Regions from separate parts of the Alteromonas sp. ABH4_456 genome, predicted to be linked through region 2. Evidence: predicted binding sites of a transcription regulator. Region 2 holds the regulator's gene; the other holds the start of a gene.

Region 1 (3,420 bases), on a different contig from region 2:
TCCGGATAAACATCTTTAACGGAAATAAGACCGTTGAAGTATTCGCCTCCCGGCATATTTAAATCTAATAACAGTAAATCAATGTGGTGATTTTCAGTTAACACGGTCATCATGGATTCAAGACTGTCCGCTTCAAGAATTTCAGCGTCCTTGAAATACGGTTCCAGTGCAGCACTTAATGCTTCCCTGAACAGTGGATGATCATCTGCAACTAATATACGAGTCATATAATGCGGTGCCCGAATTATGTAATTTTTCCTGTTACTATAGGGTAATACTTTAGGCTAATGATATAAAGTCAAATTAACTTAAGGCGCTTTATAATCAAGAAATTTTTCCTTTTAAATGAAAAAAACGTGGCAATCCTTTAAAATCTGCCCCGTTTTTTAGCTAATCAGTAAGGTCTTTCAGTGCAAAAGCCGGATAATATTTTTGCCAGCCATATGACAACCGTCAGTGATTTCCGATTTGATGAACACGTAGCTGACGTATTTCCCGATATGATTCAACGTTCAGTACCGGGTTATCAGACGATTCTGCATACCATCGGAGAACTGGCCAGAGCCAGAGTTACTGATAGCAGCAATGTGTATGATCTCGGCTGTTCCCTGGGGGCTGCCAGTCTTTCTGTTGCACGCAACACGGATCATTTGTCCTGTCAGATCACCGGTATTGATAACTCCCCTGCAATGATTGAGCGTTGTGAACGGGTAATTTCCAGTTTTCATTTACCTAATCCTGTCATACTTCAATGTGAATCTGCTCTGGACACCAAAATAGAAAATGCATCTATGGTGATCATGAATTTCACCTTGCAATTTATTCCGCCGGAGCAAAGAGAAACGCTGCTGAGCAAAATTTTCAACGGCCTTAACCCGGGTGGGATCCTCGTTTTGTCAGAGAAAATTCAGCATCCCAGTGAACAGGGAAATCATCTACTTATCGACCTGCATCATCAGTTTAAGCGCAATAATGGTTACAGTGAACTGGAAGTCAGCCAGAAACGGGCAGCGCTTGAAAATGTGATGCTCACCGACAGCTATCAGACTCACGAAAACCGCTTGAAAAAGGTAGGGTTTGAAGATGTGGTGATGTGGTTCAAATGCTATAACTTTACCTCTATGGTGGCCATTAAGGCTGGTGGAGACAATGCCTGATGCGACGTATTTCTGATCCCTGGTTCACTGAATGTTACCGTCAGTTGCTGGACACGCCTCTGGCACACTGGCTTGAAACGCTGCCGGCACAAATCAGCGAATGGCAGCGGGAACACCTCCACGGAGAATTCAGTAAATGGTGTAAATTGCTGGAAAAACTTCCTGAGACCACTGTCAGTTCAAAAGAACTGAAACACAGTGTTACTGCGGGCAGCGCCGCTGACATCAGCGAATATCAGCAGAAACAGATAGAAGGTCTGCTGAAACAGTTTATGCCATGGCGAAAAGGTCCCTATCACATTCACGGTATTCATATTGATACAGAATGGCGGTCTGACTGGAAATGGGATCGGGTACTGCCTCATATCAGCCCGCTTGCCAACCGTCATGTTCTGGATGTGGGTTGTGGTAGCGGTTATCACATGTGGCGTATGCTGGGAGAAGATGCTGCCGGCGTTTATGGCATCGATCCGACTCAACTGTTTTTAATTCAGTTTCAGGCTATCAGGCATTTTATTCCTGCCGCCAATATCCATTTTTTACCGCTGGGCATTGAGCAGATGCCGGCACTAAAAGCATTTGATACCGTGTTCTCAATGGGTGTGCTATACCATAGAAAAGATCCGGTACAGTTTCTCACCCAACTGAAAGATCAGTTACGTAAAGGTGGTGAGCTGGTGCTTGAAACACTGGTAGTGGAAGGCGATGAGCAAACCGTACTGATAGCAGGCGAACGTTATGCACAGATGCGCAACGTCTGGTTTCTGCCAAGTGTAAAGGCACTCACAGTGTGGCTGAGCAGGCTGGGTTTTGAAAATGTTAAGGTCGCTGATATCAACACCACGTCTCTGGATGAGCAGCGCACCACAGAATGGATGACGTCTCAGTCTTTGAAAGATTTTCTGGATCCTGATGACATCAGCAAAACCATTGAAGGTTATCCTGCACCACAACGTGCAGTACTGATAGCCACGAAAAAGTAACTTTATGTCCTGTTCGTTTGCAGACTGTTGCCGGATCTGAGCACCGGTCTGCGAGCATTCCTGACCCGGATTGGCATAATTGTTGTAGTTACTACTTTATAAACTGTGCTGAAACAGCACGTAACACAGGTAGTAACATGGATATTACGGGCTTTCTGAACGAGCACCAGTTACCGGACACTTACCAGGCCATTGCACAAGAATGGTTCATACCGTTAGCAGACGAAATCCTTTTGCACAGAAATGGTGCGGAAGGGCCATTTTTCGTCGGTGTTAATGGCTGCCAGGGATCAGGGAAATCCACATTATGCGACTTTCTTATCCACTACTTCACCCACCAGCACGGGCTGTCAGCCGTCACGATCTCCCTTGACGATTTCTATCTCTCCCGTGCAAGACGACAAGAACTTGCTGCCAACGTACATCCCCTGCTTTGCACCAGAGGCGTACCCGGTACGCACAATACGGTTCTGGCTGATAGCACTTTCACAGCGTTAAAATCTGCAGGCAGCGTTGCTCTGCCCCGCTTCAATAAAGCCACCGATGATCCTTTTGAAGGATCTGCGTGGCCGGTAATCACCTCTCCACCTGATATTGTATTAATTGAAGGCTGGTGTTGGGGCGTGTCAGCGCAATCTGAGGACGCACTTAAAGAGCCGGTTAATGATTTAGAGCGCACCGAAGACCCGGATGGCACATGGCGGGGATACGTGAATGATAAAATTGCTGCAGATTATGAATCCTTATACGATGAAATGCAGTATTGGGTAATGTTAAAAGGTCCGTCTTTTGAGCATGTTTACAAATGGCGGTGTGAACAGGAACACAAACTGGCCGCAAAAACCGGTAAAACCGGAAGCGGTATTATGAGCGATGAACAAATCCTTCGTTTCATACAACATTATCAGAGACTCACAGAACATGCGTTTAATTCCCTGCCTGCAAAGTGTAATCAGGTATTTGAGTTAGATGAAAACAGAGTCATTAAAAACGTCATCAGGAAGTAGTCATGGACACAGCGAATACACTCATTTTCACTGACATGGACGGTACGTTACTTGACCACCATACATACAGTTTTGAAGCAGCAAAGCCTACGCTGACCTCACTGTCAGAGCGAAATATTCCCGTCATTCCTACCACCAGCAAAACCTTTGTTGAATTGCTTGAATTGCGGGAAACCATTGGCCTGACCGGCCCGTTTATCGTAGAAAACGGCGCTGCAGCATACATTCCTCATGGGTTTTTCGCGAAAAAGCCAGCCGGTACCGTGTGGCAGG
Region 2 (3,420 bases):
GGCTATTTACCCCAGGAGGCATCCATTTTCCGCAAGCTGACCGTACATGAAAACATCATGGCGATATTACAGACGCGTAAAGACTTAAAAAGTCATCAACGTGAACAGGAAGCGGATGCACTACTTGATGAATTTAATATTAACCATATACGTAATAGTACAGGTATGAGTTTGTCGGGTGGCGAACGCCGCCGGGTTGAAATTGCCCGCGCACTGGCAGCCAATCCGCAATTTATTTTGCTCGATGAACCCTTCGCCGGAGTTGACCCGATTTCGGTTAATGATATAAAGAAGATCATTCAGCACTTACGGGACAGAGGTATCGGTATCCTCATCACCGACCACAATGTCAGGGAAACCCTTGATGTGTGTGAAGAGGCCTATATCGTCAGTCATGGAGAACTGATTGCTCAGGGCACCGCAGAACAGGTATTAAGTAATCAAAAAGTTCGTGATGTATACCTTGGTGAGCAATTCAGGCTATAGTTAAGATATCGGGATGAGCATTTAGCGGAGATTTCGCCACCGGCACTCACACCGCTACAACCGGATGTCCTTTTTAGAGTTTATATAAGACGTAGATGAAACCATCTTTACAGTTAAAATTTAGCCAACAACTAACAATGACGCCTCAGCTTCAGCAGGCGATCAAGCTATTGCAGTTGTCTACGCTGGACTTACAACAAGAAATTCAGGAAGCTCTCGATTCTAATCCTTTGCTGGAAGTCGACGACAGCTCCGACAACGATGTAATTGAGAAAAATAACATCGACAATGATGACAGCATGCAAGAGTCTGCATCAGCCTCGTCTTCTGACAGCATGGATACCGGTGAAGCACTGGAAAAGAATGATTTACCGGATGAGCTGCCCATCGACAGTACCTGGGATGAGTACATTTCTGCGTCTTCTGCCCCCGCGCCCGGCCCTTCCGGTGGTGATGATGAACAAATCTTTCAGGGTGAAACCACCGAAAATATTCAGGACCATCTGCTGTGGCAAATGCGTCTGACACCTTTTTCTGACACAGACCGCGCCATCGCGCTGGCGATCATCGATTCCATTGATGAGTCCGGCTATCTAACGGTTACAGTTGACGACATTCTGCAAAGCGTAAACAGTGAAGATATGGAAGAGCCCGTAGAAGAAGATGAGGTTGAGTGCGTACTTAAACGTATTCAGCTTTTTGATCCTCTCGGTTCCGGCTCCCGCACACCGCAGGAGTGCTTGTTAGTTCAGCTGGCGCAATTTGCACCGGAAACACCGTGGCTGGAAGAAGCCAAACTACTGCTCAGAGAGCATTCCGATCTGTTAGGCAGTAAAGATTACCGTACGTTAATGCGTAAAACCCGCCTGAAAGAAGATCAGTTACGGGAAGCGATGCGTTTGCTGCAAACGCTTAATCCCCGTCCGGGCAGTGCATTAATTACGAAAGAACCCGAATATGTCATTCCGGATGTATCGGTTGCTAAGAAAAATGGCCGTTGGGTTGTAGAATTAAACCCCGACAGCCTGCCTAAGCTCAGTGTTAATCAGCAGTATGCTGCAATGAGCCGTAAAGCAAGAAACAGCAGTGATTCACAATTTATCCGCTCTCACATGCAGGAAGCAAAATGGTTTATTAAGAGCCTTGAGAGCCGGAACGATACGCTGCTGAAAGTAGCAAATTGTATTGTTCAGCAACAGATGGGCTTTTTTGAGCATGGCCCTGAAATGATGAAACCAATGGTGCTGAATGATGTCGCAGAAATGGTAGATATGCACGAATCTACTATTTCCAGGGTAACAACGCAGAAGTACATGCACACGCCCCGTGGTATTTTCGAGTTGAAGTATTTCTTCTCCAGCCACGTTGCCACTGAATCAGGTGGTGAGTGTTCATCTACAGCGATTCGCGCCCTGATTAAGAAGCTGGTTGCCGCTGAAAAGCCAAGCAAGCCACTGAGTGACAGCAAGATTGCTTCGTTGTTGGCCGATCAAGGCATTATGGTTGCCCGGCGAACAATAGCAAAGTACCGGGAATCCTTGTCGATCCCGCCGTCTAACCAACGCAAAAGCCTTATCTAACTTAAGGCTGCTCAAAATAAGGAAGACGAAATATGCAAATCAACCTTTCTGGTCATCACATTGAGATCACTGATTCTTTGCGTAATTATGTCGATACTAAGTTCAGCAAACTGGAACGTCATTTTGACCACATATCAAATGTGCACGTTATTTTAAATGTTGAAAAGCTTAGCCAAAAAGCAGAAGCAACGGTTCATCTTAGCGGCGCGGAAGTCTTCGCCTCTTCCGAAAATCAGGACATGTATGCTGCCATTGACAGCATGGTCGATAAACTCGACAGGCAGGTCCTGAAACACAAGGAAAAGCTTAAAAAGCACTAATTGAATTCATGGATATACAAGCCATAGTCAGCCTGGACCGCACCGAGTGTGCGGTCCAGTGCAATAGCAAAAAACGCATTCTCGAAATCATCAGCGGGATTGCAGCTAAAAATAACCCCGATGTTGATGAAGCCACCGTATTAAGTAGCCTGCTGGCCCGTGAGCGAATGGGCAGCACGGGTATAGGTAACGGCATTGCCCTCCCCCACGGTCGCCTGGCCGGACTGGAAAAAGTTATCGCCATTGTGGTTACCAGCACACCCGCCATCGATTTTGATGCTATCGACAACAAACCTGTGGATATTTTCTTTACTCTGCTTGTCCCTCAGGAACAAACCGAAGGGCATTTACAAACTCTGGCCATGGTTGCCGGAAAACTCAGCGATAAAGAAACCATAAAAACTATCCGCAAAGCTCAGACAAGTGATGATATTATTCGCGCATTACAGTAACTTAGTGTAATACGCACCGACAACACGTGACTTCAGGAGAAACGGCGTGAAGTTAATCATCATCAGCGGACGTTCCGGTTCAGGAAAATCAGTAGCACTTCGTGCCCTTGAGGATCTGGGGTACTACTGCGTCGATAATATTCCGGTTAATCTGTTACCAGCCCTGACACACACTGTCGCCGATGAATACGAGCAGGTAGCTGTGAGTATTGATGTCAGAAACTTGCCTAAAGAGCCTTCTGAGCTGGTTGAAATTCTCGACTACCTGCCGGAGTCATGGACTGTCACCATCGTATATATTGACGCAAGTGACGATATGCTGGTGCGCCGGTTCAGCGAAACCCGGCGGTTACACCCGCTGGCCAAACTGAATAAGTCATTGTCAGATGCCATCCAGACAGAACGTGAACTGCTGGCGCCTGTAGCGGAAAGAGCGGATTTGAATATTGATACCGATTCTCTGAGCATCCACCAGCTGGCAGAATTAATCCGCGAGCGTATCCTCGGTAAGAAAAGCTCACGACTTGTTCTGGTATTTGAATCATTCGGCTTTAAACACGGTATTCCCAAAGATGCAGACTA

What was found. The regulator sigma-54, encoded in region 2, starts transcription at its own class of promoters, with help from an activator protein. The targets are predictions, from matches to a motif close to GTTGGCACGNNNNTNGNNT.
Region 1: ACXAG2_RS00645 (kinase) is a predicted target of sigma-54. The motif match lies at 2,210-2,228, and genes of this name have one in related genera.

What each region holds. Positions count from the first base shown of each region.
Region 1 covers NZ_JBSWXO010000001.1:127,460-130,879, forward strand. Annotated here, with positions in the region: gene ACXAG2_RS00630 (response regulator transcription factor) at 1-227, opposite strand, end outside; gene cmoA (carboxy-S-adenosyl-L-methionine synthase CmoA) at 411-1,157, shown strand; gene cmoB (tRNA 5-methoxyuridine(34)/uridine 5-oxyacetic acid(34) synthase CmoB) at 1,166-2,140, shown strand; gene ACXAG2_RS00645 (kinase) at 2,278-3,147, shown strand; gene ACXAG2_RS00650 (HAD-IIB family hydrolase) at 3,150-3,420, shown strand, end outside.
Region 2 covers NZ_JBSWXO010000003.1:362,949-366,368, reverse strand. Annotated here, with positions in the region: gene lptB (LPS export ABC transporter ATP-binding protein) at 1-486, shown strand, start outside; gene ACXAG2_RS06940 (RNA polymerase factor sigma-54) at 582-2,066, shown strand; gene hpf (ribosome hibernation promoting factor) at 2,099-2,386, shown strand; gene ptsN (PTS IIA-like nitrogen regulatory protein PtsN) at 2,395-2,838, shown strand; gene rapZ (RNase adapter RapZ) at 2,885-3,420, shown strand, end outside.